3 regions of the Pseudomonas sp. B21-028 genome follow, and region 2 is predicted to be linked to each of the others. Evidence: predicted binding sites of a transcription regulator. Region 2 holds the regulator's gene; each other region holds the start of a gene.
The links. Region 2 encodes FliA, which starts transcription of late flagellar genes. Its sites were predicted from a motif close to CTAAAGTTTNNNNNNNNNNNGCCGNTAA; they were not measured.

Region 1 (7,644 bases), 3.1 Mb from region 2:
CACCCTCGGTGAGGGTTGCCTGAGCCGCTACGATCCCGAAGAGCTGGGGCCGGAGGACGGCACGGAGTTTCCCGACGCCGCCGAACTGTGGCAACAGACCCATCCCCAGGACGATGCCGAGTAGGCAATCGACTGTTTCAAGCTTGTCTCAGCTTCATCAGCTTCTTGATCAACGGACGCCCCACCATCAGGAAGAACACCGGCCCGCCGGCCACCAGATAGAAGTAATAGGTCACTGCCCGCCAGATCAGAATTGCCGCCGCTGCGGTGGACTTGCCCACCATGGGCGCTAGCAGCGCGGCCGATGTCACCTCCGCGGCCCCGGCGCCGCCGGGTAGCAGGCTGAATTGTCCCGCGCTGAGGGACAGCATCTGGACCAGGAAACTCCAGGCCCATTGCAGATCCGCCCCCAACCCTTTCAGCGCCAGGTAGAGCACGCTATAGCGCAGGGCCCAGTGCAGGCAGGTCAGGCCGAATACCTGGAAGAGCGTCTGCCGTGGCAGTTTCAGCGTCGCGGTGAACGCCGCCAGGAAATTCAGGATCTTGCGCCCCCAGCGGCGGCGGGTAGTGGCTTTCACGCGCAGATGTCGCAGCAGCCTGGCGCCCAGCAGGATCAGCCGGCGATGGTAGCGAGCTACCAAGGCACAGCCGATCAGCCCGCCAAACAGCGAAAACGCGCTCAGCGCCAGCATCCATTCCATGCGCTGGCTGAGATTCTGGAACAGCGCATACAGCAGGATGCCCACCAGGGCGCAGAGGAAGAACAGCAGGTCGCTCAACTGGTCCATGGCGAACACCGCGCTGGCGTGGGCCGGGCGCACGCCGTTGCGGGCCAGCAGGGCCATCAGCGTCAACGGCCCGCCGCTGCCGCCGGGTGTTGCGCACATGGCGAACTCGGTGGACATCACCACACCGATGCTTTTCAGCCCGCCGATGCACCCACGTTGTTCCCCCAGCAACAGCCGCAGGCGCACGGCGTTCAGCGTCCAGCACAGCCCGATCATGCCCAGCATGCTCAACAGCAGAGACATGGGAAACCGCTGCACCCGTGACCACATTTCCCCGCCACCCACCAGCAGCGGCACCAACAGCGCCGTGAGCAGCGCCGCAGCCAGCCAGATCAGCCGCTTCATGCAGCGCGGCTGAGCCGCAGGCCTTGGGTGGCGAGCCACCCGGCCTTGGTCATCGGTACGCGACCGTCGTCGAGCAGGCGCTCAAGGGTTCGCAACCAATAGTCCCGGGAAAACCGGTGACGCATGTCCACCGGATGCAGGCCCAGGCGAATCACCTGTTCCTTTCGCCAGTGTTGTTCGCGTTGATCGCTAATGACTTTCGACAAGCCGCGGCGCCAGGCGCTGCGGGCGCTCCAGACCAGCCCCGGGGCGTCGATCGGGGTGAAATCCGGCAGGCGATAAAGATGCCGAGTGTCGCTGGTATAGCTCAGCGGCAACTGGCGCAAGGCTCGGCGCGTACCTTCGCTCATCAACCAGGCCGGGGCGACGAAGCCCTCCAGCGGCCATTGGTAACGCTCAAAGGTTTCGATCCCGGCGCGCAGGCGGGCGAGGGCGGCCTCCTCGGAAAGCGAATAGAACTCGCCTTCATGAGTGTAGACCCGGCGCATGAACCAGTCCCTGGGGTGAAGGGCCGGTGGGCCGTCGTCGCAATGGTAATAGCCGTGGAGCACCAATTCGTCGCCGCGCGCGACCCGGCTGTCGAGCAGGCGCCGGAAACCCGGGTGATCGTCCAGCGCGTTGGTGTGATGGAAGTCCGGCACCACCAGCCAGGTCATCGGTACATGACCGAGTGCGTCAACGGCTTCGACGAAGGGTTGGTAGTCGGGCCAGGTTTGCGGTGCCACGTCATGCAATACCAGTAATACGCTGGGTGAGTGATTCATCGGCATGGACCTCGCCTCAACCATTGGCCTGTAGCGGCAGCTGTTCACCCAGCACGGCGTAATAATGCCCCAGCAGGCTGTTGACTACCGAATCCCAGGCGTAATGACGTTCGACATGACGGCGCGCGAGCAAGCCGCGGCGCTGGCAACCTTCGGAGAAGAGCTGTCGCACGGCATTGGCCATGGCCTGTGGATTGTTCGGTGCGCATAGCAGGCCGCAGTCTTCGTGGACGATCTCGGTGAATGCCCCGGCCGCGACTGCCACTACCGGAATGCCGCTGGCCATGGCTTCGAGGATCACCAGGCCGAAGGTTTCCTGATCGCCGGCATGCAGCAGGGCATCGGCGCTGGCCATCAGTCGGGCAACTTGTGGCGCCGGACGGAACGCATCGATCACGGTGACGTTGTCCGGCACGATGGCGGGCATTGACGAGCCCACCAGCAGCAGGTGGTAGCGCTCGCCCAGGCGCTTCATGCACTTGAGCAGCACCGGCAGGTTCTTTTCCCTGGAGCCGCGCCCGGCGAAGATCAGCAGGCGTGTGTCTTCGGCAATGCCCAACTCGGCCCGCAGTTCCGGGTCGCGGGCGCCGGGGTTGAAGGTCTGCAGGTCTACGCCCAAAGGCTGCACATGGACATTGCGCACACCCAACCCCGTCAGCTTGTCGGCCATGACCTGGCTCGGAGCCAAGACCCGGTCGAAATTGCCATATAACTTGCTGACATAGGCTTCGATGTTGGGGGTGAACCAATTGCCCATGCGATTGCTCACCAGCAGCGGAAGGTCGGAGTGATAGAACCCGATGACGGGCACGTCCAGCTGGCGTCGGGCATCCAGCGCGGCCCAGGCGGTGAGGTAGGGATCGCCGACTTCGATCAGGTCCGGTTGCAGATCACGCAGAGCGTTGCGCCAGGGCGCCAGGCGAAGCGGAAAGCGGTAGCCCTTGCCGAAAGGCAGCGCAGGGGCGGGGACCTTGTAGATCCCATCCTGCTCGCTCAAATGCGCGCCGGGAATCAGCAGACTGTGGCGGATACCGGGCCGATCCCCCAGGCGACGGTGCTTGGCATCCAGATAAGTGCGCACGCCTCCGCTGGCGGGGGCGTAGAACATGGTTATGTCCGCTATGTGCACGATGAACATCCCTCCGGTCTGTGTTCTCCTGTGTTGACCTTTATGAAGAATAGATGTTCGGTTGGGTTGTGGTGGGGCAGTGAAGCAATGGATGGGCTGGAGGGCCCCATCGCGAGCAGGCTCGCTCCCACAGGGATTGGGGCTGGATGCAGACTTGTGCCTACTGAAGACCCCTGTGTGGGAGCGAGCCTGCTCGCGATGAAGGCGACTCGGTTTTCAGCTACCGCCGCTTGCTACCTCCCAGCAACGATCCCATCAACCCCCGCACCAGTTGCCGCCCCAATTGATTGGCCGCCTGGCGCATCGCCGATTTCAATGCCTGGCCCGCCGCCGTGCCAAGAAACTCCCCGGCCTTTTCGGTAAGGCTCGGCTCCTCGGCCGCCGGTTTGCCTGGCGCCACCTCGGGCTCCAGGCCCTTGCGGCCCATCAGCACTTCATAGGCCGATTCGCGATCGATGGGTTTATCGTAGCGTCCCTGCAACGGCGAACGGGCGATCAATCCGGCGCGCTCGGCCTCGGTCAGCGGTCCGATGCGCGACTGCGGCGGTGCCACCAACACCCGCTGGACCATCTCCGGCGTGCCTTTTTCCTGCAGGGTGCCCACCAGGGCCTCGCCGATGCCCAGTTCGGTAAGCACCGCCAGGGCATCGAACTGTGGGTTCGGCCGGAAGCCGTCCGCCACCGCCCGCAGGGACTTCTGCTCCTTGGCGGTAAAGGCCCGCAGGCCATGCTGGATGCGCAATCCCAACTGCGCCAGGACGTCGTCCGGCAAGTCGCCGGGGGACTGCGTGACGAAGTACACCCCGACGCCTTTGGAACGGATCAGGCGCACCACTTGCTCCAGGCGTTCCTGCAATGCCTTCGGCGTACCGGCGAACAGCAAATGCGCCTCGTCGAAGAACAGCGCCAGCAGCGGTTTGTCCGCATCACCGCGCTCGGGCAATTGTTCGAACAGCTCGGCCAGCAGCCACAACAGGAACGTCGCGTAGACCTTGGGCGCCTCGTGGACCAGGCGACTGGCGTCCAGCAAGTGAATGCGGCCGCGGCCGTCGCCGTCCGGTTGCAGGATGTCTTCGAGCTGCAAGGCCGGTTCGCCGAACAACGCGTCGGCCCCCTGCTGTTCCAGGGTGGACAAGCGCCGCAACAGCGCCTGGCTGGAACCGGTGGTCATCAGGGCCGCATCGTCCCCCAACAGCGCCGGGTTGTCCTTGAGGTGGTTGAGCAGGGCCTTCAGGTCCTTGAGGTCCAGCAATAACAGGCCTTCGCGATCCGCCACCTTGAACGCGGCGTACAACGCCGCCTGCTGGCTGTCGGTCAGCTCCAGCAGGCTGCCGAGCAGCAACGGCCCCATCTCGCTCAGGGTGGTGCGCAGCGGATGACCGGACTGGCCATGAACATCCCACAGGGTCACCGGATAGGCCCGGGGCTTATGTTCGAGCCAGGGCATGCCGGCGATACGTTCGGCGACTTTGCCCTGGGGATTGCCAGCGGCGCCGAGTCCGCACAGGTCACCCTTGATGTCTGCCGCGAATACGGCCACGCCGGCATCGCTGAAGGCCTCGGCCAAGCGTTGCAGGGTGACGGTCTTGCCGGTGCCGGTGGCGCCTGCCACCAAGCCATGACGGTTCGCCAGGCGCATGGCCTGGCCAATGGGCTGGCCGGCGAGATCGGCCCCGATAACGAGTTGCAGTGAGTCAGGCATGTGGTCACCTGTGATTAATTTTTAGCCAAGTATGGCCGATATAAGAAGCGACAGACCTCAGTGAAAACACGGTCGGATAATTCCCCAGGGAGAGAAGGAAATATCAGAACTTTCAACACGGCGCCTTTTTTCGAACTTTTCATATAAAAGCACGCCCAGAGCTATAAGACTCCGCGGAACCCCGAGCCATGAACAAAAACCTGCGTTTCAGCCACAAAATCCTGTTTGCCGCCGCACTGATCGTCATCGCGGCTTTCGCTTCATTCACCGCCTACAACGATTACCTGCAACGCAACGCCATCCGTGACGACCTCGACAGCTACCTGCATGAAATGAGCGACGTCACGGCGAGCAACATCCAGACCTGGCTGAGCGGCCGTATCCTGCTGATCGAAAACCTGGCCCAGAACATCGCCGCCACGCCAGACCAGGCCAGCGTCACCCGCCTGCTGGAACAGAAAGCGCTGACTTCCACCTTTATGGCGTCCTACCTGGGTGATGCCAAGGGCAGCTTCATCATACGCCCCGACGCGAAGATGCCCGACGGCTTCGATCCGCGGGTTCGCCCCTGGTACAAAGGCGCCGAAAGCAGTGGCAACGCTACCCTGACCGAACCCTACATCGATGCCGCCAGCGGCGGACTGATCATCTCCATCGCCAGCGCCTCCAGGAACAACGGGCAAAATGTCGGCGTGGTAGGTGGCGACCTGAGCCTGCAAACCATCATCGACAACCTCAAGACCGTGGATTTCGACGGCATGGGTTACGCCTACCTGGTCAGCGCCGATGGCAAGATCCTGGTACACCCCGACAAAGCCCTGGTCATGAAGACGCTGACCGATGCCTATCCGCAAAACACACCGAAAATCAGCGACCAGATCAGCGAAGTCGAGGTCGACGGCCATACGCGCATCGTCACCTTCACGCCGATCAAGGGCCTGCCCTCGGTGAACTGGTACGTCGCGGTGTCGGTCGACAAGGATCAGGCCTACTCGATGCTCAGCAATTTCCGAACCTCGGCGGTGATCGCCACCGTCATTGCCGTGGTCTTCATCATCGCGCTGCTGAGCATGCTGATTCGTCTCTTGATCCAGCCATTGCATGTCATGACCCGGGCCATGGAGGACATCGCCGACGGCGAGGGTGACCTGACCAAACGCCTGACGATCCAGAACCAGGACGAATTCGGCATCCTGGGCACCGCGTTCAACCGCTTCGTGGAGCGGATCCACGGGTCGATCCGCGAAGTGTCTTCCGCCACCGAGCACGTCAACGAAGTCGCCTTGCGCGTGGTGAGCGCCTCGAACTCGTCAATGGTCAACTCCGACGAACAGTCCAGCCGGACCAACAGCGTCGCCGCAGCCATCAACCAACTGGGTGCCGCCGCCCAGGAAATCGCCCGCAACGCCGCCCAGGCCTCCCATCAGGCCAGCGATGCCCGGGGCCTGGCGGAAGACGGCCAGCAAGTGGTGGACCGCAGCATTGCCGCGATGAACCGGCTGTCCGACCTACTGAGCACCTCAAGCAGCAACATCGAATCGCTCAATAGCAAGACCGTGAACATCGGCCAGATCCTGGAAGTGATCACCAGCATTTCCCAACAGACCAACCTGCTGGCCCTCAACGCAGCGATCGAAGCCGCCCGGGCCGGTGAGGCCGGGCGCGGTTTTGCCGTGGTGGCCGATGAGGTGCGCAACCTGGCCCATCGCACTCAGGAGTCGGCGCAACAGGTGCAGACCATGATCGAGGAATTGCAGGTCGGCGCGCGGGCGTCGGTCACGACCATGAATGACAGCCAGCGCCACAGCCAGGAGAGCGTGGAGATCGCCAACCAGGCCGGCGAACGCCTGAACAGCGTGACCCTGCGCATCGGTGAAATCGACGGCATGAACCAGTCGGTGGCCACGGCGACCGAGGAACAGACGGCCGTGGTGGAATCGATCAACGTGGACATCACCGAGATCAACACCCTGAACCAGGAAGGTGTGGAAAACCTGCAATCCACCTTGCGCGCCTGTTCCGATCTTGAACGGCAGGCGGCGCGGCTCAAACAATTGGTAGGCAGTTTCCGGATCTAGCGCACTCAAGGGCCCTTTCGCGAGCAGGCTCGCCTCCCACACTGGGATCTTCAGTTGGCACAAGTCTGCATCCAGCCCCAGATCCTCTGTGGGAGCGAGCCTGCTCGCGATGGCGGCCGGTCAGGCAACTCGCAACTTCAGGGCTTGGCCCTGGCATGGGCGGCCAACCGCTCCAGCGCGGCGCGCAGGCTCGGGTCGCTGATGCCGTCCGCGGTGGCCTGGATGGTTTCGGCGGCGTCGGTGGACAGGTCCAGGGTATGCCCCTTGGCCCCGGCCTGTACGGTGGGTGGCTGCACCTTGAAGAGTATCCGCGTCAGGCTGGCAAACTCCTCGAATGCCTGCAATTGACGTAGCAGGCGTTTCTGCTGATAGCGAAGGCGCGTGGCCCAGTGACCGTCCGTGACGATCAACAGCAAACTGCCTTCACGCCAGGACGCCACGTGGCAGTGTTCGCGGGCGGCGGGCTGCAACTGGCTGTCCAGCAGGCGTTGCAAGTGGCCCAGGCGCTTGGCGTGGCCGAAGATGGCTTTCAGCGGTTTGGCTTCGCGCAACAGAACGGCGGGAGCCTTGGCTGGGAGAGGGCGGAAGGCCATGAACGAATACCGCGAGTGACAGAGGCGCCATGGTAGCAGAAAGCGCCAGGTACGCCTCGGCCAATGGCCGCTTACTCATACAAACAGTAGGAACTTATGCAGTTTTTGGGTTGAACTTCGCGTAAAAGCCCTTATTTTAGGAAGGCCCCGTCACAGCGCTGTGCCAGCATCGTGGATAACGCCACTTTCCTCACCATCGTTTCCGGGTAGAATGCTCGTTCGCATGCGGCCATGAGGGCTGCACG
Region 2 (7,644 bases):
CATCGGTGATTTCATCGCTGGCCGCGCCGGCATCGGCGGGCGCGGCAGCTACCGGAGCCTGGGCCTGGGCCTGAGCTTCGGCCTTGACGGCACTCAGGGAGTCCAGCAGCTGTTCGAATTCGTTATCGGTAATATCGCCCGATTCCTCGGCGACCGGCTCCTCGGCAACGGGTTCTTCAACCGTGGTCTCGACTGGAGCGGCTTCGTCAGCCGATTGCGGCTCGGCCAGGCGCGACAGCGCGGCGAGCAACTCAGGGGTGGCGGCGGTGATCGGCGAACGGTCACGCACCTCGTTGAACATGCTGTTGACCGCATCCAGCGCTTCGAGCACCACGTCCATCAATTCCGAATCCACGCGACGCTCACCCTTGCGCAGGATGTCGAACACGTTCTCGGCAATGTGGCAGCACTCCACCAGCTCGTTGAGCTGAAGGAAGCCGGCGCCTCCTTTTACAGTGTGGAAACCGCGAAAGATTGCATTGAGCAAATCCGCATCATCCGGTCGGCTTTCCAGCTCGACCAATTGCTCGGACAGTTGCTCTAGAATCTCGCCGGCCTCAACCAGGAAATCCTGAAGGATCTCTTCATCGGCGCCGAAGCTCATTAATGGGGTGCTCCTAAAACAGGGCTAAAATCCAAGGCTGGACAGCAAATCGTCCACATCGTCCTGACCGGACATAACGTCTTCTCTTTTATCGGCATGAATTTGCGGACCTTCACCCTGAGAGAGATGTTTTTGTGGATCTTTTTCAGCAAGTATCGCTTCACGGTCGTGTTCGATGCCCGCAAAGCGATCGACCTGGCTGGCCATCAACACCAGTTTGAGCAGATTGCTTTCGACTTCGGTGACCAATTGGGTGACGCGCTTGATCACCTGGCCGGTCAGGTCCTGATAGTCCTGGGCCAGCAGAATATCGTTGAGGTTGCTCGCGACAGAGCGGTTATCGGCGCTGCTGCGTGTCAGAAAACCGTCGACCCGACGCGCCAGGTCCCGGAACTCTTCCGCGCCGACTTCACGACGCATGAAACGGCCCCAGTCGACGCTCAAGGCCTGGGCTTCATCGCCAAGGCCATTGACCAGCGGCGTGGCACTTTCCACCAGGTCCATGGTGCGGTTGGCGGCAGCCTCGGTCAGCTTGACCACGTAGGACAGCCGCTCGGTCGCGTCAGTGATCTGCGAGACCTCTTCGGCCTGGGGCATGTTCGGATCGATCTGGAAGTTGACGATCGCGCTGTGCAACTCACGGGTGAGCTTGCCGACTTCCTGGTACAGGCCACGATCCCGGGTCTGATTGAGCTCGTGGATCATCTGGACAGCATCGCCGAAACGACCTTTTTCAAGGCTGTCGACCAGTTCGCGGGCATGTTTTTTCAGGGTCGATTCGAAATCGCCCATTGAAGCTTCATTATTCTCCATAGCTCCCCCGTGGCGCCGTTAACCGATGCGTTCGAAGATCTTTTCGATCTTTTCTTTCAACGCCTGGGCCGTGAAGGGTTTGACCACATAGCCGTTCACACCGGCTTGGGCCGCTTCGATGATCTGCTCGCGCTTGGCTTCGGCGGTGACCATCAGCACCGGCAGGTGCTTGAGTTTTTCATCGGCGCGCACATGGCGCAGCAAGTCGATACCGGTCATGCCAGGCATGTTCCAGTCAGTCACCAGAAAGTCGATGCTCCCGCTGTTGAGAACCGGGATGGCAGTGGTGCCATCGTCGGCCTCGACCGTGTTGGTGAACCCAAGGTCACGCAACAGGTTTTTTATGATCCGCCGCATCGTTGAAAAGTCATCAACGATGAGGATTTTCATGTTCTTGTCCAATTCGACCTCCAAGCAGTCTTAAACGCGTACAGCACCTGAACGCGCCATTTCAATCAATCCGGTACAGCATTCGACAACGGTGCGGGACGCAACGGATCGAGACTGCGCAACACGTGCCACGCAAACCCTGTCAGCAACCTCCCCGCACCGACTGTCAGCGCGCTCGCCACTCCCCCAAACGCCCCCGCAAACGGGCGGCGCACTGGCTGTGTAACTGACTGACCCGCGATTCGCTGACCCCCAGGACCTCACCGATTTCCTTGAGGTTCAGCTCTTCGTCGTAGTACAGCGCCAAGACCAGTCGCTCACGCTCCGGCAAATTGGCAATCGCATCGGCCAGCGCGCTCTGGAAACGTTCGTCTTCCAGGTCACGCGCAGGCTCCATGTGCGTACTCGCGCCATCCTCATGCAGCCCTTCATGATCGCCGTCCTGCAACAGGTCGTCGAAACTGAACAGACGGCTGCCCAAGGTATCGTTCAAAATCCCGTAATAATCATCGAGACTCAACTGGAGTTCGGCCGCAACTTCGTGATCTTTAGCGTCTCGTCCGGTTTTCGCTTCAATAGCGCGAATGGCGTCACTGACCATGCGGGTATTGCGGTGTACCGAACGGGGCGCCCAATCGCCCTTGCGGACTTCGTCGAGCATCGCGCCGCGAATGCGAATGCCGGCGTAGGTCTCGAAACTGGCGCCCTTGCTCGCGTCGTATTTGTTAGCCACTTCGAGCAGGCCAATCATGCCTGCCTGGATCAGGTCTTCGACCTGGACACTGGCCGGCAACCGCGCCAGCAAGTGATAGGCGATGCGCTTGACCAGGGGCGCGTATCGCTCGATCAACTCGTATTGGGCGTCCCGTGCCGATTTCTTGTAGAGGTGGTTGTAACCGCTGGCTGTCATAACACGGGCCCTGCTGTTTGTTGCACGAGACGCTCGACGAAAAATTCCAGGTGCCCGCGTGGGTTGGCCGGCAGTGGCCAGGTATCGACCTTCTGGGCGATTGCCTTGAACGCCAGCGCGCATTTGGAACGGGGAAAGGCTTCATAGACGGCACGTTGCTTCTGGACCGCCTTGCGTACGCTTTCGTCGTACGGCACGGCGCCAACGTACTGCAGGGCAACGTCCAGGAAGCGATCGGTGACCTTGGTCAACTTGGCGAACAGGTTGCGCCCTTCCTGCGGGCTCTGGGCCATGTTGGCCAGGACGCGGAAGCGGTTCATGCCGTAATCGCGGTTCAATAGCTTGATCAGGGCGTAGGCGTCGGTGATGGAGGTAGGCTCGTCGCAGACCACCAGCAGCACTTCCTGGGCGGCGCGCACGAAGCTGACGACCGAATCACCGATGCCCGCCGCCGTGTCGATCACCAGCACATCGAGGTTGTCGCCGATGTCGCTGAATGCCTGGATCAGGCCGGCGTGCTGGGCCGGGGTCAGATGAACCATGCTCTGGGTGCCGGAGGCGGCCGGCACGATGCGAATCCCGCCCGGCCCCTGCAACAACACGTCGCGCAGTTCGCAGCGGCCTTCGATCACGTCCGCCAGCGTGCGTTTGGGTGTGAGCCCCAGCAGCACGTCGACGTTTGCCAGGCCCAGGTCGGCGTCCAGCAGCATGACCCGTCGGCCAAGCTCTGCCAGAGCCAGGGACAAGTTCACTGACACGTTAGTCTTGCCGACGCCACCTTTGCCGCCGGTCACCGCGATCACCTGTACGGGATGCATGCTGCCCATGTTCGTTCTTTACCTGTCTTACTTAGACGGAGGCCACATTACTGGCTGCGCGTTCACATACGGAACATTGCCTGGCAGACCATCGATGTAGGTACAAAAAATATTCATGATTACCTCAGCCAACCTGCTTGGTCGGGCTGTGGTAGATATCAGCGAACATGTCAGCCATGGCTTCTTCGCTGGGTTCGTCCTGCATTTGCACACTCACGGCACGGCTGACCAGTTGGTGGCGACGCGGCAGATGCAAATCATCCGGGATCCGCGGCCCATCGGTCAGGTACGCCACCGGCAGATCGTGACCGATCGCCAGGCTCAATACCTCGCCCAGGCTTGCCGTTTCGTCCAGCTTGGTCAGGATGCAACCGGCCAATCCGCAGCGTTTGTAGCTGTGGTAGGCGGCGGTTAGAACCTGTTTCTGGCTGGTGGTTGCCAACACGAGATAATTTTTTGACTTGATGCCGCGCCCGGCCAGGCTTTCAAGCTGCATGCGCAGGGCCGGATCGCTGGCTTGCAGGCCCGCGGTATCGATCAGTACGACGCGCTTGCGCAGCAGGGGCTCCAGCGCCTGGGCCAGGGATTGGCCCGGATCCACATGGGTCACCGACACGTTGAGAATCCGGCCCAGGGTCTTGAGTTGCTCCTGGGCGCCGATACGGAAGCTGTCCATGCTGACCAGGGCAATGCTCTGGGCACCGTACTTGAGCACATAACGGGCGGCGAGCTTGGCCAGGGTGGTGGTCTTGCCCATGCCGGCCGGGCCGACCATGGCAATCACCCCGCCCTCTTCCAGCGGCTCGACTTCCGGCGTGGCGATCATCCGCGCCAGATGCGCCAGCAGCATGCGCCAGGCCTGGCGAGGCTCGTGAATATCATTGATCAGCGCCAGCAGGTCGCGGGCCAGCGGGCCGGACAGGCCAATGCGTTGCAGGCGGCGCCACAGGTTGGCCTGGGCCGGACGGCTGCCTTGCAGTTGGTTCCAGGCCAGCGAGCCGAGCTGGACTTCCATCAGTTCGCGCAAGCTGTTGAGTTCGAAACGCATCGAGTCCAGCGCACGCGGATCGACACCGGGAGCCGGTGCGGCAGGCGCCGGCGCCGGACGACGCGGCTCAACCGGGGTCGGCTCGATCAGCGGTTCGGCAGCGGTCAGTGGCAGGCCCGCGGTCAACGGCTGACCGGCAAACAATTGACGATTGGTGCCCGGCGCGGCCTCGCCTTCGCTGCTGCGCAGGCTCAACTCGGCCTGGGCGCTGGCGATGCGCGATTGGGTCTTGCGCAGCTCATCCTCAAGTTCCATGTTCGGAACCCGCGGGGCCAGCGCAGACAGCTTGTAGTCCAGAGCCGCCGTCAACTCGACACCACCGGCGATCCGGCGGTTGCCGATGATGGCTGCTTCGGCGCCCAGCTCGTCACGAACCAGTTTCATGGCCTGACGCATATCGGCGGCGAAAAAACGCTTCACTTGCATAACCCACTACCTCAGCCGTTGGGCCCTACTGTCGCAACAATGGTCACTTGCTTGTTGTCCGGTATTTCCTGGTACGCCAGCACATGCAGCCCCGGGACCGCGAGGCGACCGAATCGCGAGAGCATCGCACGAATCGGACCCGCCACCAGCAGGATCACCGGTTGGCCTTGCATCTCTTGCCGCTGGGCTGCCTCGATCAACGAACGTTGCAGCTTCTCGGCCATGCTTGGCTCCAGCAGAACACCCTCTTCCGAGCCTTGCCCTGCCTTCTGAAGACTATTGAGCAATATCTGTTCCAACCTTGGCTCCAGCGTGATCACAGGCAGCTCCGACTCAGTGCCTACAATGCTTTGGACGATTGCACGGGATACGCCGACCCGCACCGCGGCCACCATGGCGGCGGTATCTTGACTCTTGGAAGCGTTGTTGGCGATGGCTTCGGCAATACTGCGGATGTCGCGTACCGGCACCTGTTCGGCCAGCAGCGCCTGCAAGATCTTGAGCAACTGCGACAACGAAACCACGCCCGGCACCAGTTCTTCGGCCAGTTTCGGCGACCCCTTGGCCAGCACCTGCAGCAATTGCTGGACTTCTTCGTGGCCGATCAGTTCGCTGGAGTGTTTGTACAAAATCTGGTTCAAATGCGTCGCAACTACCGTACTGGCGTCCACCACGGTGTAACCGAGGGACTGGGCCTGGGCCCGCTGACTGATTTCAATCCACACCGCCTCCAGACCAAAAGCCGGGTCCTTGGCGGTAATGCCATTGAGCGAACCATAGACCTGACCTGGATTGATCGCCAGTTCGCGGTCCGGGTAGATCTCGGCTTCGGCCAGGATCACCCCCATCAGCGTCAGGCGATAGGCGCTGGGCGCCAGGTCGAGGTTGTCGCGGATATGCACGGTGGGCATCAGGAAGCCCAGGTCCTGGGACAGCTTCTTGCGCACCCCCTTGATCCGCGCCAGCAGTTGGCCGCCCTGGTTGCGATCCACCAGTGGAATCAGGCGATAGCCGACTTCCAGGCCGATCATGTCGATCGGGGTCACATCGTCCCAGCCCAGCTCCTTGGTCTCCAGGGCACGGGCCGGCGATGGCAGCAGTTCCTGCTGGCGCTTGACCTCTTGCAATGCCTGGACTTTCTGCACGTTCTGCTTCTTCCAGAACAGATAGGCGCCGCCTGCCGCCACGGCCGCCATGCTCAGGAAGGAAATGTGCGGCATGCCCGGGACCAGACCCATCACCGCCATCAGCCCGGCGGCCACGGCCAGGGCCTTGGGCGATGCGAACATCTGCCGGCTGATCTGCTTGCCCATGTCTTCGGAGCCCGAAGCACGGGTCACCATGATCGCCGCCGCTGTGGATAACAACAGTGATGGCAATTGCGCCACCAAACCGTCACCGATGGTCAGCAAGGCGTAAACCTTGCCTGCATCACCGAAACTCATCTGATGCTGGAAGATACCGACAGCCATGCCGCCGATCAGGTTGATGAACAGGATCAACAGGCCGGCGATGGCGTCACCGCGCACGAACTTGCTCGCACCGTCCATGGAGCCGTAGAACTCGGCCTCCTGGGCCACTTCCAGACGACGGAGCTTGGCCTGGCTCTGATCGATCAGGCCGGCGTTGAGATCGGCGTCGATCGCCATCTGCTTGCCGGGCATGGCGTCGAGGGTGAAACGCGCGCTCACTTCGGAAATACGCCCGGCACCCTTGGTGACCACCACGAAGTTGATGATCATCAGGATGGCGAAGACCACGATACCGACCACGTAGTTACCGCCGATCACCACCTCACCGAAGGCCTGGATCACCTTACCGGCGGCGGCATGACCTTCCTGACCGTGGAGCATGACCACGCGGGTAGACGCCACGTTCAGCGCCAGGCGCAACAGCGTGGCCACCAGCAAAATGGTCGGGAACACGGCGAAATCCAGCGGGCGCAGGGCATATACGCACACCAGCAGCACCACGATCGATAGGGCGATGTTGAACGTGAAGAACACGTCCAGCAGGAACGGTGGCACCGGCAGCATCATCATGGCGAGCATGACCATCAGCAACAGCGGGACGCCCAGATTGCCCCGACTGAGGTCTACGACGTTGCTGCGCGCGGTGCTGAGTAACTGAGAGCGATCCACCAAAATACCCCGTTCCTGTGAAGCAAACTTTTGACGCCCGATACAGGCGCAGACGGGGTATTGCAAGAAGCCTTCCAACTTTTGCCAGACCTTGGAATACAAGCCTCCAAGCCAGAACACGAATCCTGTGGGAGCGGGCTTGCTCGCGATGGCGGTGTATCAGTTGATAGATGCATGACTGGCACGACGCCTTCGCGAGCAAGCCCGCTCCCACAGGGTTTGTCAGTAGCAGGACCTGGCGCACGATTTATTCAGGATCGCGGCGCAGATCCGGCGGAATCGGCAAATCCTTGAGCGGATCGGGGCGCTTGCCCTTGCCGGCGCGGTGCTGGCGGATCTGGTAGACATAGGCCAGCACCTGGGCCACCGCCAGGTACAGCCCGCCCGGAATTTCCTGGTCGAGCTCGGTGGAGTAATAGATCGATCGCGCCAGGGCCGGCGACTCCAGCAGCATCACTTCATTGGCCACGGCAATCTCACGGATCTTCAGCGCC
Region 3 (7,644 bases), 1.6 Mb from region 2:
GGCGACATCGGCCAGTGGAGCGACAACGGCATCGAACTGTGCGGCCGGCGCGACAATCAGGTGAAGGTCCGGGGCTTTCGGGTCGAACCCGAGGAAATCGAACATTGCCTGCGGGAGAGCCAGTTGTTCCGCCAGGTGGCCGTGGGTGTGGACGAGCGTCGACGGATCCTGGCGTTCCTGGTCCATCCCCGGGAAGACCGGCCCGGCGCCGCGCTCCAGGCACTGCGCGAGCAGGTGCAGGACACGTTGCCCAGCTACATGCACCCGGGCGCCTACATCGAACTGCCCAGCCTGCCCTACACCAGCAACGGCAAGGTCGATCGCCGAGCCCTGCTCGCCCTGTCGGTGCAGGTCCAGGTCGGAAGCCAACGACGCCAGCCGCAGAATCCGCTGGAAACCCAATTGCAGCAATTGTGGGCCGAGCTGCTGGAGCTGCCGGCCGAAGACATTGCCACCGATGAGAGTTTCTTCAATCTGGGCGGGCATTCGATCCTGCTGTCGCAACTGCTGCTGAGCATTCGCCAGACCTTCGGTCGCAGCCTGTCGATCAATCGCTTCATCGAGGCGCCGACACTGATGACCCTGGCGAAGCTGCTCGACAGCCCTGAACACAGCGACACATCGGTGCTCAGCCCCCAGGCCTTTATCGATGCCGAAGCCGAACTCAACATCGAGCCACTGCCCATCAACCAATGCGGTGACGTGCATAAAGTGGTGGTGACTGGCGCCAACAGCTTTCTCGGGGTGCACATTGTCGAGGCGCTGCTGGCCTGGGGTGCTACCGAAGTCGCCTGCCTGGTGCGCGCGTCCGCCGGACAAAGCGCGGCGGAACGCTTTTCCCAGGCCCTGCAGGACAATCGCCTGACGCATCTGGACCTGAGTCGGGTCAGCGTTTATGCCGCCGACATCACCCAGCCGCAGCTGGGTTTGCCGGACGACGTCTATGCCCGTATCGACCGGACCTTTGGCGCCCTGGTGCACAACGCCGCCCACGTCAATCATGTGCTCGACTACGAGTCCCTGGCGCGGGACAACGTCGAGCCGATCTTCGAATGCCTGCGCCTGTGCGAAGGCCGCAGCAAGAAGATCTTCAATTTCGTCTCCACGCTTTCGGCCTCCAGTGCCCTGGGCGCCGACGGCCAGGTACTGGAACAACCCGCCGCACCGACGCCACCGATCTACATCAAGAACGGCTACAACCTGTCCAAATGGGTCGGCGAACGGATCCTGCAACGGGCGCGGGATCGCGGGGTGTGGGTCAACCTGTTCCGCCCGGGCAACATCAGCTTCAACAGCCTGACCGGGGTCTGCCAGCCCCACAAGAATCGCCTGATGCTGATGCTCAAGGGCTCGATCCAGCTGGGCCAGGTGCCGGATCTGTCACTCAACTTCGACCTGATGCCGGTGGATTTCCTGGCCCGTTTCATCGCCTTCCACGCCAGCCGCTACCAGCCGACGCAAGCGGTGTTCAACCTGCACAACCCCGAGCCTTTGAGCTGGGACGCCTACGTGGCGTCGTTCCGCGACAGCGGCCGGGAGTTTTCCCTGGTGAGCGTCGCGGACTGGCAACGGCAACTGGGCCGGGTCGATGCCGACAACGCGCTGTTCGGCGTGCTGGGGTTCTACCTCAACGGCTTCGAGGAAGACATCGGCGACATCTCGATGATCCGCCATGACAACGCCCGGACCGGGGTGCGGCAGATGGGTGCCCGCTACCCGGAAAAATCCCCGGCCCTGCTACGACGTGGTGCCGACTACCTCAAAGCCATCGACTTCATCTGAAGCCATCCAACCCAAAGCAAGGAGCAAGACCATGAACACATTTCAACCCGACACCCTGATCAGGAATCCTCAAGCCTGCCACGTCGAAACCTGCGTGGAGGTCGCGGCCGACGCGGCGCGGGTCTGGGAACTGGTGGGCGATTTTGGCGGTTTCAACCGTTTCATTCCGGCGCTTGCACGTATCGAAATGACCGGCGAGGGCGTGAGATCCCTGCGCAAGAAGTTCTTTGTCGACGGGCAGAACCTGGTGGTGGAGCAGCTCAACAGCCGTGACGACCAGGCCATGCACATGACCTGGACACTGATCTACAACACCCTGGGCATCGACAACCTGTGGGCCGCGATGCGCGTCGAGCCCTTGGCGGATAACCGCTGCCGCGCCACCTGGACCATCATCGCCGACCACACCGACGCTCATTCGCCGTCGGGGTTCAGGGATTTCCTGCAAGGCTTTGCCGATGAGGCCATGGGGAATGTGCAGGCGATGTTCGCCTAGGTAGTCCCCCTGTGGGAGCGAGCCCGCTCGCGATAGCGCCGGGTCAGTTGGCGATGAGGTTGGCTGTGCCGCCGTCATCGCGAGCAGGCTCGCTCCCACATGGGTTCCTGTGGGAGCCCACAGTACTGGATCAGATCTTGAAGCTGTCCACCAGTTGCTTCAGCCGATTGGCTTGTTGGGACAAGGCATCGCAGTCCTTCAGGGTTTCGTTGAGGTTGGCCACGCTTTGCTGGTTCAGCAGGTTGATGTGGCTGACATCCATATTGAGGGTTTCCACCACAGCGCTCTGTTCTTCGGTCGCGGCGGCCACCGACTGGTTCATGCCATCGATTTCGCCGATACGCTGCGTCACGCTGACCAGCCGCAGGCCGGCCTGGTTGGCAACTTCCACGCTTTCTTCGCTGGACATCTGGCTGGCGTTCATCGTCGTCACCGCTTCACGGGAGCCGACCTGAAGCGAGGTGATCATCTTGTGGATTTCTTCCGCCGACTCCTGAGTGCGGTGCGCCAGGTTGCGCACTTCATCGGCCACCACCGCAAAGCCACGTCCGGCTTCACCGGCACGGGCCGCTTCGATGGCGGCGTTCAAGGCCAGCAGGTTGGTCTGCTGGGAAATGCCCTTGATCACGTCCAGGATGTGCCCGATGTTGTCGGTGCTGGCGTTCAGGGTTTCGATCTGGGTGCACGAAAGGCTGATTTTCTGCGACAGCTCGGTCATGGCCTGGATGGTTTTTTCCACCACCTGACGACCGTCGTCGGCCTGTTCGCTGGCACCGCTGGCCTGTTGCGATGCGTCGGCGGCATTGCGGGCGATTTCCTGGGTCGCGGCGCCCAACTGGTTGATGGCCGCCGCCACGCTGTTGGTGCGGGCGCTCTGCTCATCCGAACCGACGAGCGAGGCGTTTGACGACGTCATCACGCGCTGCGACAGGTCATGCACCTGGCGGGTGGCGGAAGACACTTCGGAGATCGAGGCATGGATCCGCTCCACGAACTGGTTGAACGAGCCGCCCAATACCGCGAACTCATCCTTGCCTTGCACAGCCAGACGCCGGGTCAGGTCGCCTTCGCCCTGGGCAATGTCCTGCATGGCACGGCCCATGGTGGTCAGCGGACGCATCAACACCTGAATCAACAGGCTCAGCAGCAACGCAATGGCCGCGACTGCGACAAACATCGCAATCAGCGCCGAAGTACGGAACTGGCTCAGCGGCGCATACGCCTTGGCCTTGTCGATCGACAGGCCGATGTACCACTCGGCGCCCGGCAGGCCGGTCACCGGGGTGAACGAAAGAATACGCTCCTGCCCGTTCAGCTCGACGTCCTGGATACCTTTGCCGATGCGCACAGGCGTGCCGGGATAGATGTCCTTGAGGTTCTTCATCACCTGGTCCTTGTCCGGGCTGACGATCACCTGACCGTCGCCGCTGACCAGGAAAGCATGGCCGATGCCACCGAAGTCCACCGAGTTGATGATTTTCACCAGGGTATCCAGGCTCAGGTCGCCGCCCACCACACCCAGCAATTCACCGTTTTTCTTCACCGGCAGGGCAATGGTCACCACCAGCCCACCGACGGCGGCCGAATAGGGCGGGGTCAGCATGGTCTTGTCGGCGGCCACTGCCTGCTTGTACCAGGGCCGCTGGCGCGGGTCGTAGCCGTCGGGCATTTTTGCGTCAGGGCGCTGGGTAAATACCCCGCTGGCCTGGCCCACATAGGTGAACTGGAAATTCGATGTCAGCGCCGGCTGGTCGACCAGCCCCGCCAGATCGGCGGCGGCCCCCTGGTGCGCGATGTTCTGCGCCAGGTTTTCCAGCACCAGCACGCGCCCGCTCATCCAGTTCTGGACGCTGCTGGCCGTCAGGTCACCGGATTGCTCGATGGAGGACTCAAGGCTGCGGCCGATGGTGTTGCGCTGCAGATAGTCGTTGTAGAGGGTGAACAGGGCAAACGCCAGAACCACCACACCAGAGGCGGCCAGAAGGATTTTATGGCTGAACTTCAAATTCATCGATGAGGCTTCTTATGCAGGGAGTGGGGGTGCATTCCGATTGCAACGTTCACGTAACAGCGCGAGCAGGACTTGTGGTCTGCTCCACTTTGGTGCAGGCATATCAGTCTGTCGGCAAGCCCCGAGAAAAAATTAGGATTTTTTGGAATGGGCCGACGAGAGGATGGGAGTAGTCGCTAATGCACCCGCCTGCTACGGCCGCAGCATGGTTAACGGGCGCGACCTCGGGAGCGGTGGGAAGTTGTTCCGGCGAGCCGGCGTGGCGAGGGAACCTGCCCCCCCTCGCCACGGACGATGGGTCTATCAACGACGTGTCAGAACGGCCTCTTCAGACCCGAACCGTACTCACCGCTTCCTGCCTCGGTTTACCCTCGCCCACAAACCGGTTCGCCCGGCCAAAGGTGCCGAAGTCATTGAAGCGCACCCCCATCTCTCGCATGACCTTGTGTGCTACCGGCACCGTCAATTGACGGATGTAGAACGGCTCCTTCACCACGAAATGATGGATCCCGTGACTGCTGCCGAAGTTGAAGCAGAACGCCTGCAACGGCCACAGCCACCACGGGTTGAGCACCTGCGTTTGATGGATGACATTGCCCGGCTCAACGTCGCCGTAGTAGTGCATGTTGGAACTGATGAAGTGCAGGCAAAAGGTACGCAGCACGTTTGGTCCGATGATCACCACCGCCGCGATATCGATCACGTGCATCAGCGCCAGGGTGTTCTCCGACCAGTCAATCGAGGTACCGAACAGACTGGCAACGCCATTGGCCCCGTGGAAGCCGAGAAACACGTACCAGGCTCCCCAGTGCAGCAACGCCAGCGGGAAGTACACCTTCAGCGTGCGTTTGAGGATGCTGCGTCTGTGCGCCCAGGTCTTGGCCCGCAACAGACGGATGAAAGCCGACATGACGTTGTCACCGACCATCAGCAACCGCGCCAGCCCCCAGGGTTCGCCGTTGGTGATGGCCCGTTCTTCCAGGTCGGCCTCGGTGCCGGACATCTTGTGATGATTGAGGTGCAGGTGACGGCGGATCCACGGGTTGATGGTGCTCGGCCGCGCCAGCCACACCAGCCCCATCATCAGGTTGTGGGGCAGGCGCTGCTTGCGGAAATACATGCTGTGGATCAGGTCGTGCTCCAACTCATGGGTCAGCGAGGCGAAAAAGGCGTTGAGCAGCAGGCACGCCCAGCCGGCCAGATGGCCGTTGATGTAGAGCAGCGCCGAACCGATCATCCCCGCCAGGGCGAACGCCAGAATGCCCGCACCCAAGGCATCCTGATGGAGCAGAATCGGGTAGCGTCGGCGCAATTCTTCGCCATGGGCCAATACCACTTGGCGAATATGGGCGGATCGCTGTTGTGCATTCAATCGCTCGGGACTTGCGCTACGGCCAGGCATGGCTTAAATCCTCTGTTAGAGATGTGCTCATCCTGACCAGCGTTGCCGCCCAGGGCGGTAGCCGTAGACGCCAACCTGTTGACCGCAAGCGCCAATCATCATGACCGAACCCACTACCCTCGCCAGCTGGACCCGCGCTCTGCGCAAACAGCTCGATGCGTTGGGCCTGGATGGCCATGCCTTGTGCCTTGAGGCCGGGCTCGACCCGCAGCTGATGGACGATCCGAACGCCCGCTACCCGCTTTCAGCCACCACCCGTCTATGGACCTTGGCGGTGCAGGCCAGCGGTGATCCGGCCATCGGCCTGCGGGTATCGCGCTTCGTCAGCCCCACGACGTTCCACGCATTGGGTTACGCCCTGGTGGCCAGCGGCAGCCTGCGGGAAGTGTTCGAGCGCATCGTGCGCTATCACCCGGTGGTCAGCGATGCGCTGACGCTGCAACTGAGCCGCTGCGAGGACCGTTACCGCTTCACGCTTGATGTGCCCCAGGGTCGTCCTATGCCGGCTTTCGAAGCCATCGACGCGTTCGCCGCGATTTACGTGCGTACCTGTCGTAACCGCCTGGGTCGCGACTACGCACCGCTGGCGGTGTACCTGCGGCGTCCTGAACCGGCAGACCCCGCGCCGTGGCATAAAGCGTTCCGCTCGCCGGTGCATTTCGCCGCCGAACAGGATTACCTGGAATTCAGCCTCGCCGACTTCGACAGCCACCTGGACGACGCCAACCCGGAGCTGGCCGAACACAACGAAGCGGTGCTCAAGCGGACCCTCGCCCACCTCCAGCCGCTGACCTGGGAGCGCAAGGTGCGTGCAGCCATCGAGGCCCAACTATGCGAAGGCGAACCCAGCGCCGAACGCATCGCCCAAGCCATGCACCTGAGCCTGCGCAGCCTGCAACGACACCTGGCCGACGAAGGCTGCCGCTTCGACTCGCTGCTCAACGAATGCCGGGAAAACCTGGCGCTGCTGCACCTGCGCGATCCTCAGTGCTCGCTGAGCGAAGTTGGCTACCTGCTGGGCTTTGCTGACGCCAGCAGTTTCAGCCGCGCGTTCAAGCGCTGGACCGGAATGACGCCGGGGCAGTTTCGGGAGGGGTTGCGCTAGCTGGGCTGGCCCCATCGCGAGCAGGCTCGCTCCCACAGGGATGCACGGCCAACACAGACCCAATGTGGGAGCGAGCCTGCTCGCGAAAGCAATGGATCAGTCGATACCGCGCTCAGACCTGGGTCATCTGCCGCAACCGCCCGATATCCAGAATCTCGATCTCGCCATAACCCAGGTGAAGAATGCCCTGGGCCTGCAAGTCCTTGAGGATCTGGTTGGTGGTCTGGCGGGATAGCGAAAGCATCAGCGCCAGTTGTTCCTGGGACAGTTGCAGCATCTGTCGCGCCGATTCGATTTCGCCGTAGCCCTCGGCGATCAGCAGCAGGCGATGGGCTACGCGTGCCGGAGCAGGCATCAGGCTCAGCTGTTCGAGATTGATGAAGGCCAGGCGCAGTTTGTGGCTCATCAGCAGCGCGAGATGCCGCCAGTAGACCGGGTGTTGTTCCAGGAAGGCCAGCAACGTCGCCTGGGGCAGATGCAGCAACGTGCATTGCCCCACGATGACCGCGTCATGGGTACGCGGCTGACCGTCGAACAGGCAGATTTCACCAAACCAGTGAGGCGCCTCCACCACGCTCAACAGCGCTTCCTTGCCTTGCTCGTTCACCGAGCCGACCCGCACCGCGCCTTCCAGCACAGCGTACAGGCCACACGGCGGATCGCCGCGCTGGAACAGCCGATGCCCTGGCGACAGACGACGTTCCCGTGACATGCCCAGCAAACTATTCTGTAATTCAACGGGCAGATGGCTGTACCAGTGGCCGGCCATCAGGTGCGAATGCCAGGGGTGCGAATTCATGGAAACTCCGGGAAGTGTCGGCTAACTGACAGAACACCTTATGGGACCC

Region 1: LOY35_RS22280 (methyl-accepting chemotaxis protein) is a predicted target of FliA. The motif match lies at 4,743-4,770, and genes of this name have one in related genera.
Region 3: LOY35_RS00930 (methyl-accepting chemotaxis protein) is a predicted target of FliA. The motif match lies at 4,398-4,425, and genes of this name have one in related genera.

The regions. Positions count from the first base shown of each region.
Region 1 is NZ_CP087184.1:5,150,754-5,158,397, reverse strand. Features, by position in the region: gene LOY35_RS22305 (hypothetical protein) at 1-124, shown strand, start outside; gene LOY35_RS22300 (lysylphosphatidylglycerol synthase transmembrane domain-containing protein) at 138-1,133, opposite strand; gene LOY35_RS22295 (DUF2334 domain-containing protein) at 1,130-1,903, opposite strand; gene LOY35_RS22290 (glycosyltransferase family 1 protein) at 1,914-3,035, opposite strand; gene LOY35_RS22285 (DUF853 domain-containing protein) at 3,247-4,728, opposite strand; gene LOY35_RS22280 (methyl-accepting chemotaxis protein) at 4,917-6,806, shown strand; gene LOY35_RS22275 (DUF721 domain-containing protein) at 6,944-7,399, opposite strand.
Region 2 is NZ_CP087184.1:1,787,679-1,795,322, reverse strand. Features, by position in the region: gene LOY35_RS08175 (chemotaxis protein CheA) at 1-604, opposite strand, end outside; gene LOY35_RS08170 (protein phosphatase CheZ) at 629-1,417, opposite strand; gene LOY35_RS08165 (chemotaxis response regulator CheY) at 1,436-1,807, opposite strand; gene fliA (RNA polymerase sigma factor FliA) at 1,974-2,717, opposite strand; gene fleN (flagellar synthesis regulator FleN) at 2,714-3,544, opposite strand; gene flhF (flagellar biosynthesis protein FlhF) at 3,660-5,009, opposite strand; gene flhA (flagellar biosynthesis protein FlhA) at 5,021-7,150, opposite strand; gene flhB (flagellar biosynthesis protein FlhB) at 7,398-7,644, opposite strand, start outside.
Region 3 is NZ_CP087184.1:186,812-194,455, reverse strand. Features, by position in the region: gene LOY35_RS00940 (amino acid adenylation domain-containing protein) at 1-1,782, shown strand, start outside; gene LOY35_RS00935 (SRPBCC family protein) at 1,814-2,278, shown strand; gene LOY35_RS00930 (methyl-accepting chemotaxis protein) at 2,409-4,289, opposite strand; gene LOY35_RS00925 (fatty acid desaturase) at 4,618-5,691, opposite strand; gene LOY35_RS00920 (AraC family transcriptional regulator) at 5,792-6,796, shown strand; gene LOY35_RS00915 (Crp/Fnr family transcriptional regulator) at 6,909-7,595, opposite strand.